3 regions of the Cobetia sp. Ld8 genome follow, and region 3 is predicted to be linked to each of the others. Evidence: predicted binding sites of a transcription regulator. Region 3 holds the regulator's gene; each other region holds the start of a gene.
The links. The regulator PhoB, encoded in region 3, activates phosphate uptake and scavenging genes when phosphate is short. The targets are predictions, from matches to a motif close to TGTCATANNNNTGTCANA.
Positions count from the first base shown of each region.

Region 1: ACJJV2_RS00650 (GNAT family N-acyltransferase) is a predicted target of PhoB. The motif match lies at 1,825-1,842, and genes of this name have one in related genera.
Region 2: ACJJV2_RS06985 (UTRA domain-containing protein) is a predicted target of PhoB. The motif match lies at 1,243-1,260, and genes of this name have one in related genera.

Region 1 covers NZ_JBISHF010000005.1:6,109-9,384, forward strand. The annotation lists gene ACJJV2_RS00640 (hypothetical protein) at 68-568, shown strand; gene ACJJV2_RS00645 (NAD(P)H-quinone oxidoreductase) at 742-1,710, opposite strand; gene ACJJV2_RS00650 (GNAT family N-acyltransferase) at 1,923-3,276, shown strand, end outside.
Region 2 covers NZ_JBISHF010000007.1:485,474-488,749, forward strand. The annotation lists gene ACJJV2_RS06980 (ABC transporter substrate-binding protein) at 1-797, opposite strand, end outside; gene ACJJV2_RS06985 (UTRA domain-containing protein) at 1,450-2,220, shown strand; gene ACJJV2_RS06990 (NYN domain-containing protein) at 2,372-2,929, opposite strand; gene ACJJV2_RS06995 (hypothetical protein) at 3,135-3,276, opposite strand, start outside.
Region 3 covers NZ_JBISHF010000009.1:285,261-288,536, forward strand. The annotation lists gene phoR (phosphate regulon sensor histidine kinase PhoR) at 75-1,397, opposite strand; gene phoB (phosphate regulon transcriptional regulator PhoB) at 1,405-2,094, opposite strand; gene ubiA (4-hydroxybenzoate octaprenyltransferase) at 2,318-3,208, opposite strand; gene ACJJV2_RS17480 (chorismate--pyruvate lyase family protein) at 3,263-3,276, opposite strand, start outside.

The sequences.
Region 1 (3,276 bases), on a different contig from region 3:
TAACCTGAGGACATTCAACCTCTTCTCGCCCGGGCCCTGTCTGCCTGAGATACCTTGGGAGATTCGTGTGACGCTGCCTATTCTGCTCGATATTGAAGCCTCCGGCTTTGGCCGTGGTAGCTATCCGATCGAGATCGGGCTGGCGCGTGCCGACGGCAGCAGTTGCGCCTTCCTGATACAGCCTCTTGATGAGTGGGTGCATTGGGACCCCAAGGCGGAGCTGTTGCATGGCATCTCACGGGCACGGCTGGCACGCGAAGGGCGGCCAGTGCGTGAGGTGGCGCAGTGGGTCAATGATGAGCTGGGTGAGGCGGGAATCGCCTATAGCGACAGCTGGGGCTACGACAATACCTGGCTCTCGCTGCTGTTCTATCATGCCGGCATGCTGCCGCGCTTTCGTCTCGAGGCGCTCAGACGGCTGCTCGATGAGGAGCAGCTGAATTGCTGGGCGGAGCTCAAGGAAGCGGTGATCGCCGAGGGTGGCATCCAGCGCCATCGCGCCGGAGACGACGCCCGTCTGCTGCAACTCACCTGGCAGAAAGCCCAGTCGATCGGGCGTAGCGAATAAGCCTCTGCCAGGTGTCTCGGGGTCTACGGCGGGCGGCATGAGCGTCACTGACGTCAGGCCGGGTGTTGTCAGGCGGAGCAGTGAGCACGAGATAGCGCCAATAAAGCCAAAAAAGCGGCAGCCCACTGGGCTGCCGCTTTTTCATGCTGATGTCATCAGCGTCATGACGAGGCTCAGGCGCCCGTCACCGCCAGCAGCACCTTGCCGGTGCTGGCGTTGTCCTGCACATAGGCATGCGCGGCATCGGCTTCCTGGATCGGCCAGCTCTTGTCGATATGCGGGCGCAGCTCACCCCGTGCCAGGCGTGGCCACACATGCACGTAGAGCGCATCCAGCACCATGCCCTTGCCATCGGGGGAGCGCGAACGCAGGGTCGAGCCGATCAGGCGCTGGCGCTTCATCAGCATGCGACCCAGATCCAGCTCATCCATGCGCCCGCCCATCAGGCCGATCAGCACCATGCGGCCATCCTGCTTCAGCACCTGCTGATTGTCGGCCAGATAGCCGCCGCCCACCGGGTCGAGAATCATGTCGGCGCCGCCCCAGTCGTTCACGGCCTCGACGAAGCTGCCATCGTGGCGGTTCCAGCCGGCATCCGCGCCGAGGCGCAGGCAAGTCTCCAGCTTCTCCTGGCTGCCGACGGTCACGAAGCACGGATGCCCGAACAGTCCGCACAGCTGGATGGCGGTGGTACCGATGCCGCTGGCACCGGCGTGCAGCAGCACGCGCTCCTTGTGCTTGAGGTTGCCCTCGATGAACAGGTTCAGCCAGGCGGTGGCGAACATCTCCGGCAGCGCGGCGGCGTCTCGCAGGCTATAGCCCTCCGGCACCGGCAACACCTGCAGGGCGTTGACGACCACTTCCTCGGCATAGCCGCCACCGGACAGCAGCGCACAGACCGGATCACCGACCTTGAAGCGCTCGACGTGGCGGCCGACCTCACGAATGGTGCCACTGACCTCCAGCCCCAGAATCTGACTGGCACCTTCGGGGGGCGGATACTGCCCGGCGCGCTGCATCAGGTCGGCGCGGTTGACGCCGGCCCAGGCCACCTCGATACGCACCTCATCCGAGGCGATCCCGTGCGGGGCCTCGGTTTCCTGCCAGACCAGTGATTCATTCTCGACGGCTATCGCAAACATTCGCTCTCTCCTTAGCGTGGCAGTCGCGCTGCCTGTTCGTACGCGGATGATCTCCGTGCCGGGGCGCATCGGCCGCGGACCACGTGGGCGACTGTCATCTCACTGTACGGGGACTGTGACGCATCTGTCATGAAGTGGCGCGAACCTGACGTGATATCAAGCCCCATGATCCAGACATCGCGTTCCGCACTCCGTGCGGCCAAGGAGAGAGCATGATCGATACTGCCCGCGTCATCGCTGCCAAGTATCCTGCCTTTGCCAAACGTCACCCGCTGATCCGGCGGCCAGCTCTGGCCATGCTACGGCGCCTGGTGCACGAGGGCGAGATCAATGCCTTCCTCGGCGAGAACTCGGACCAGCGCGGCTTCGACTTCATTGACCGCGTGCTCGATCACTTCTCCTTCGGCTACTCGGTGTCCTCGCGGGAGCGCGAGAACATTCCGGCTTACGGGCGTGTCGTCATCGTCGCCAACCATCCGCTGGGGTCACTGGATGGCCTCGCGCTGCTCAAGCTGGTCGGCGAAGTGCGCCGCGACGTCAAGATCGTCGCCAATGACATCCTGATGAAGGTCGAGCCGCTGGCACCCTTGCTGCTGCCGCTGGACAACCTCAGTCGCCGTGGCTATCGCAAGAGCAGTGGTCAGATCTGCGATGCGCTGATGAATGAAGAGGCCGTGATCATCTTCCCGGCCGGCGAGGTCTCGCGTGCAGGCCCGACCGGGCCACGCGATGGCAAGTGGCTGTCGGGTTTCCTGCATTTCGCGCGCAAGACCAACGCGCCGGTGCTGCCTATCCACGTCAGCGGGCGCAACTCGACGCTCTTCTATGCGCTGTCGTCGATCAACCGCAGCTTCGGTACGCCCCTGCTGGCCCACGAGATGTTTCGTCAGCGCGAGCGGCAGCTCAAGCTGCGCATCGGCGAGCTGATCCCGCTGGAGCGCCTCGACAGTGATGCCCTCAATACCAACGCCAAGACGCGCCTGCTGCGCAAGCACCTGTATCGCATCGGGCGCGGCAAGCGTGGCCTGTTCGTGACCGAGAAGGCTATCGGCCATCCGGAGGAGCGCCAGGCGCTGCGTGAGGAACTGACGCCCTGTGAACTGCTGGGCGAGACCCGCGACGGCAAGAAGATCTATCTGTTCGATGCCTTCCCCGGCTCCAGCGTGATGCGCGAGATCGGTCGTCTGCGCGAGATCAGTTTCCGGCGGGTCGGCGAGGGCACCGGCGAGCGGCGTGATATCGATCGCTATGACGCCCACTACCGGCATCTGGTGCTGTGGGATGACGCCGATCTCGAGATCGCCGGTGCCTATCGCATCGGAGAGGTACGCAAGATCATGGCGGCACATGGCGAGAAGGGGCTCTACAGCCCGACCCTGTTCCGCTTCACGCCGGAGATGTTCGAGCGCATGCAGGACGGTCTGGAACTGGGACGCAGCTTCGTGCAGCCGCGCTACTGGGGGCGGCGCAGCCTCGATTACCTGTGGCAGGGGCTGGGCGCCTATCTGCGCTGTCATCCCGAGATTCGCTGGCTGTTCGGTCCGGTCACGCTCTCCAACAGCTATC
Region 2 (3,276 bases), on a different contig from region 3:
GAGGCATCAGACGGGATGACGACCTCGAAGGTGTCGCGGTTGATCTGATCGCGATAGTTCAGGGCATTGAAGTCCCACAGCAGGGCGACTTCGACTTCGCCTTTCTCCAGATTGGCGATGCTCGGCTCTGCCAGTGACAGACGGCCCTGGCGCGCCAGTTCCGCGAAGACTTCCAGGCCCGGTGTCAGGTCGGATTCCTTGCCGCCATTGGCGAAGGCAGCGGCCAGAATGGCGTTGTTGGCCTGTGAGGCCTTGCCCACGGCGCCGACGGACACCTTGTAGTCACCTTTGGCGAGGTCGGCGAAGGAGGTCGGGCGCTCATCTTCACTGACCAGCGTCTTGTTGATCATGAAGGAAATGGTGCCGGTGTAGCCCAGTACCCAGTGGCCATCCTTGTCTTTGGCCCACTCCGGGATCTGCTCCCAGGTCGTGGTCTTGTAGGCCTGGGTCACGCCTTGCTGCACCGCGATCGGACCGAAGGCGAAGCCCACGTCACCGATATCGGCGGTGGCGTTCTCACCCTCGGCCTTGAACTTGGCGACTTCCTCGGCGGAGCTCATGTCGGTATCGCTATGCGCGATGGAATACTTCGACTCGAGGTCAGCCCAGGTGTCCTTCCAGTTGGCCCAGCTGTCCGGCATGCCGACGCTATCGACACGGCCTTCGGACTGAGCGGCCTCGAGAAGGTCAGCCGGCATGTCGGCGGCACTGACGGAGGCACTGCCCAACAGGGCGGCCATGCAGGTGGAAACCAGCAGGCCGGTGGAGCGGGATGAGGTAGTGGCAATCGACTTCAAGGAGATTTCCCCAGTAGGTGATGAACAATCGCTGCTCTGAAGGTAAGGCGTGACGGGTATCAGGTACCCTGTCGACACGCTGAGAGCACATCCGGATGCTCAGGTCATTGCTCAGGCCAGTTCTCGGATCATTGATCAGACCAGTGCTCTGCAAGTGCTCAGGCAAGTGCCGAGACAGCCGAGGCTGTGTGGTCTAGTTCAGTTCGAAAGGCACGATCGACTCTAGCGCTCGCCTGTGACAGTTGCGTGTCGTCAACATGTCGTTGTCATGGCATGGGGTGACGGCTCTGGCTCTGTCTCCTTCATACCTTCTCCGTGCCTTCTTCGTGCCTTGCCGCGGGCCCCGGTCCTCGCTATCTTCCACAGCCATAAGTGTGCAAAGCAGGGCGTGCAAGGCATGAGTCAGCGCGTGATGACTGACCTGGCGTGGCAGCCAGAGTTGTGCTGTCACCGAGTTGTCACGCCAATGCCACTATTCTCCTCATGCGTGTCTCGACAAGCGTGTCTTGAAAAGTCGCACTGAGCTTTACGGGGCATCTGAACTAGACCACAGAATCGCTTCGCCCTGACCCTTTCCATCCTGGACGCCCTGGATGTCATGCAAGTGACTCGCCAGAAATTGCTGTCTTTCGTTATCTTTCAGGAACTTCGCATGCCTTCATCTTCGCTTGAGCCCCAGAGTGACGCCGCTTCATCGGCAACTCCTGACGCGGATGTCCCCGTGGCAGGGCTCAAGGGCAAGCTGCTGAACCATCTTGAGGCAGCGCCGCTACGCGCCTCACAGCGCCTGCCCTCCGAACGCGAGATGATCGAACGCTTTGCCACGACGCGGGTCACGCTGCGCGACACCCTGCTGCAGCTGGAGGCGGAGGGGCGTATCTATCGCGAGAATCGGCGGGGCTGGTTCGTCTCGCCGCCACGACTGCGCTATGACTTGCTGGCGTGCCTGCCATTTCGCGACATGGTCGAGTCACAGCAGCGGGTGGCCAGCACCGAGGTACTGGCGGCAGGAGAAGTCGCTGCCAACGCGGTGATCGCGCGGCGGCTGGGGATTGCGGAGGGCTCAGTGGTCTATCGCATCACTCGCGTGCGGCGTATCGACGGGCGGCGCGTGCTGCATGTCTGCCATCACCTGCGACGTGACTGCTTCCTGGGCATCCTCGATTTCGACCTCGCTGCCCACTCCCTGACCGACCTCTACCGGCACGAATACGCCATTCGTGTCAGCCGCGTCAGCTTCGAACTGGCCTCCACGGTGTTCGACGCTGAGGCCGCCGCCGCGCTGAACGCCGCGCAGGGCAGCCCCGCGCAGCGCATCACCCGCATCAACTTCGATCAGAATGGCCGCGCGGTGGACTGCGATGATGAACACTGGCGCCACGACGCCATCGAATTGACGTTGAGTGCCGCACCACAGAGCTAGTTGGCAAGTTCGCGGTAAAGCCTGAATGTCTGGCAGGCCGCTGGTAGCCCAGACGAAAACACCCGCACAACTCTCTGTCAGTAGAGGCCGTGCGGGTGTTTCTTGTGCGACGGGCAGGATTCGGGCGCGGTTGAGACCCGATCGATCGGTATCAGCGCATCAGCAGGCTTTCATCGACTTCGCGGAAGTGATGGGCGCTTTTCATCAGGGCGAGGGCGGTGAGGGCTTCGACGCCATAGACGCGGGTGGTGATGGCGTGGCGGGTGGCGACATGGTCCAGCAGCAGGGCGAAGTCGCCATCGCCGGAGGCGAGAATGATCTCATCGACCTCGGGGGCGGCTTCCATCACGTCGATGGTGATGCCGACATCCCAGTCGCCCTTGGCCGAGCCGTCGCCGCGCTGGATGAAGGGCTTGAGTTTGACCTCAAAGCCTATCTCGCGCAGGCGCTGCTGGAATTGCTGCTGCTTGGGGTCGCCACGGTCGATCGCGTAGGCGTAGGCATGCTGGATCGAGCCGAGGCGCTCGAGCTCTGCCCACAGGCGACGATAATCGAACTGCCGGCCGAAGGTATTGCGGGTGGTGTAGTAGATGTTCTGCACATCAATGAAGACGGCTAGGCGTGTGCATGCCCCATCCGCGTCGCGAGTGCCATGCACGCTGTGCTGGCGGGAGTCGAGGGAGCTGTCGCGCGAAGAGGATGCTGGCATGGGCGTCGCCGTGGCGGGAGGAGCAAGGGCAGGCAAGAGGTGATTTTCCTCTCCCCAGAAAGAAGCCGGCCGCTACCTGATGATGCAGGGCAGCGGCTGGAGGTCTAGCGATGAACAGCGCTCTCACCGGTCAGTGACTCGATGGCAGGCGCCAGTTGAGTGAGGCGAGCAGCGCGTTCGGGCACCAAGGCTTGATGGGCAAGCCTCAGCTCTTGGCAGCAGGGTTTGACGGCTTGGTCGGCTTGACGCCAATGACCTGGCCGCTGACACCGGATTCAATCACATCCACCTTGCCACCACGGTCCAGGAAGGCCTGCATCTGAGCTTCAAGCGAGGCTGAGGTTTCG
Region 3 (3,276 bases):
CCTCCTTACGAGGTGGCTGCGGGGCGTTCTGCGTTGGGCTGGCGTCCGGGGCAGATCATCACTGAATCAGCCCATCACTGGGCTAGCGCACTGCTGGCCTGGGGAGCGCTCGCCTGACAGGCGCGCTCGTCGGGGAAGTGACAGCGGAAGCGCGCACCCTCGCCGGGGTGGCTGTCGATCTCCAGATGGCCCTGATGACGAATCAGCACATGCTTGACGATGGCGAGCCCGAGGCCGGTGCCTCCCGTGGCGGTGCTGCGGTCCTTGTCGATGCGGTAGAAGCGCTCGGTCAGGCGCGGCAGGTGCACCGGGTCGATGCCGTCCCCGTCATCTTCCACCTCGACCAGCAGGCCCTGGTCATCCGCCTTCCAGCGCAGGGTGATATGACAGTCTTCGGGGGTGTAGCGCACCGCATTGAAGACCAGATTCGAGATCGCGCTGCGCAGCTCCTGCTCCTCACCGCGCAGTGACAGGCTGGCATCGGCCTCGATGGAGAAGGTGTGGCGCCCCTGGGACAGGCCTTCGGCGTCGTCGCGGATATGGCCGAGCAGGGCACTCATGTCGATGCAGCGACCATTGTCGGACAGCTCGTCGGTTTCCAGGCGTGACAGGGTCAGCAGGTCCTCGACCAGGTGCTGCATGCGGTCGGTCTGGCTCTGCATCTGGCCCAGTCCACGCTGCCAGCGCGGTGGCAGGTCATCGGCGTAATCGGAGTAGGTCTCGAGATAGCCGGCCAGTACCGTCAGCGGCGTGCGCAGCTCATGGGAGACATTGGCCACGAAGTCGCGGCGCATCTCTTCAAGACGATAGAGGCGGGTGACGTCACGCAGCATGACCAGGCGCTCGTTGTCACCGAACAGGGTGATGGAGATCTGCAGCGTCAGGTTGTCAGATAGCGGCGACTGGAGCGTCAGCGGCTCGCGGTAGGCCAGCCGATTGAAGTAGTCGATGAAGACGGGGTCACGCAGATAGTTGGTGATGTGCTGACCGCGGTCGTGGCTGGCCTTGAGACCGACCAGCTGCTCGGCAGCGCTGTTCCACCATTCCATGTCACCGTGGTTGTCCAGCATCACCAGGCCGTCGCGCATGGCCTCGGAGGATTCCTGGATACGGTTGAGGATGCTGCGCAGTCGCTCCTGAGCCTGACGCTGGCCCTTCTGGTAGCGGTAGAGACGATCGAGCAGGTCTCCCCAGACGCCATCGCCGGGCGGCGGCTCTTCATGGGGATTGGTGATCAGCCAGGTGTAGAGGCTCTTCAAGTGCTTGAGATGGACGAACAGATACAGCGAAAGACCCAGCGCCAGGCCCCAGCCCAGATGGCCCAGCAGGCCACCGATCAGGCCGAAGCCACCGGCAAGGTAGCCGAGGCGCCATAGCTCGTTGGTCCAATAGCGCATGAATCCCTCAGGCCTGAGCGCTAAAGCGGTAACCGGTGCCGCGGACGGTCTGGATCAGATGCTGATGGCCTGTGCCCAGCGCCTTGCGCAGGCGACGGATGTGCACGTCCACGGTGCGCTCCTCGACATAGACGTTGCCGCCCCATACCTGATCGAGCAGCTGGCTGCGCGTGTAGGCACGCTCCTGATGCGTCATGAAGAACTGCAGCAGGCGATATTCGGTCGGGCCGACATCCAGCGAGTTGCCGTGGGCGGTGACGCGGTGGCTGGCCGGGTCGAGCATCAGGCCTTCGACTTCCACCGCCTCCTCGACCCCCTTGGGAGTGGTGCGACGCAGCACGGCCTTGAGACGGGCGACCAGCTCGCGCGGCGAGAAGGGCTTGGTGATGTAGTCGTCGGCACCGGCTTCCAGGCCTTGAATCTTGTTGTCTTCCTCGCCCTTGGCAGTCAACAGGATGATCGGCAGCTCCGAGGTGGTCTCGTCACGCTTGAGACGCCGCGCGAGCTCCAGGCCACTGGTGCCCGGCATCATCCAGTCCAGCAACAGCAGATCGGGCTTTTCATCGACGACGATGGCGTGGGCGTCCTGGGCATTGTCTGCCTCCAGCACGCGGTAATCCGCCATTTCGAGGGCAACGGCGATCATCTCGCGAATCGAGGATTCATCGTCGACAATCAGTACGGTCTTGGAGCTCATCGCTAGATCCCATGCAGCAGTCGGCGCACGCGCCAGAATGACAAGTCGATGACGATTACAACCCGCTTATATGACAGCGAGATGACAACTGCCAGCATGGCAGCTTGCACGCAAGCCTGCCAGCCGCCTTGGAGGCGCGGCAGGCAGGCATGAACCGTGGGCTGGGAAGCAATAGAGGGCAGGGGTTGCTTTGAATTAAATAATACTAATGTTTATGCAGGCGTCAGCTCATCGGCCAGGTCGCCAGGGCGATACCGGCGAAGATCAGCAGACCCGTCCAATGATTGTTGAGGAAGGCCTGGAAGCAGGGCGCACGCTCACGCTCCCGGATCAGACGTTGCTGCCAGACGAAGGTGACGGCGGCGGCAGCCAGCCCCAGCCAGTAGAAGATGCCCAGCGCCAGGTGCAGGCCGATGCCGATCAACACCGCCAGCATGCCCAGCTGCAACAGGCCGATCATCAGCTTGTCGGCACGCCCGAACAGCACGGCGGTGGACTTGATGCCCACCTTGAGGTCGTCGTTGCGATCGACCATCGCGTAGGCGGTGTCGTAAGCCACCGTCCACATCAAGTTGGCCGCGAACAGCCACCAGCCGTAGGTCGGCACCTCCTCCAGCGTCGCGGCGAAGGCCATCGGAATCGCCCAGCCGAAGGCGGCGCCCAGCACCACCTGGGGCAGATGATGGAAGCGCTTCATGAACGGGTAGCTGGCCGCCAGCAGCACGGCGATGATCGACAGCAGCACCGTGGTCAGATTGGTGAAGCACACCAGCACGAAGGCGGCCGCGACCAGCCCCCCGAACAGCGTCAGCGCCTCGTGCTCCGAGATGCGACCCGAGGTCAGCGGTCGGTCACGCGTGCGCTCGACATGCTTGTCCCAATGGCGGTCGGCGTAGTCGTTGATCACGCAGCCGGCGGCGCGCATCAGATAGACCCCGGCGATGAAGATCAGCAGGGTCGTGCGCTCGGGAATGCCATCTGCCGCCAGCCACAGTGCCCACAGGGTCGGCCACATCAGCAGCCAGGTGCCGATGGGGCGGTCCAGCCGTGTCAGGGCGAGGTAGTCGGCCAGTCTGGAAGGACGCGAAGCGGCGGAAGTGGATGACGCGGTCATCGGGGCTCCTGGGCGGGTGGTAGTGGGCAAGGGAAGAGAGAAACGTGGCCAGGCTCAGGCCAGCTGCA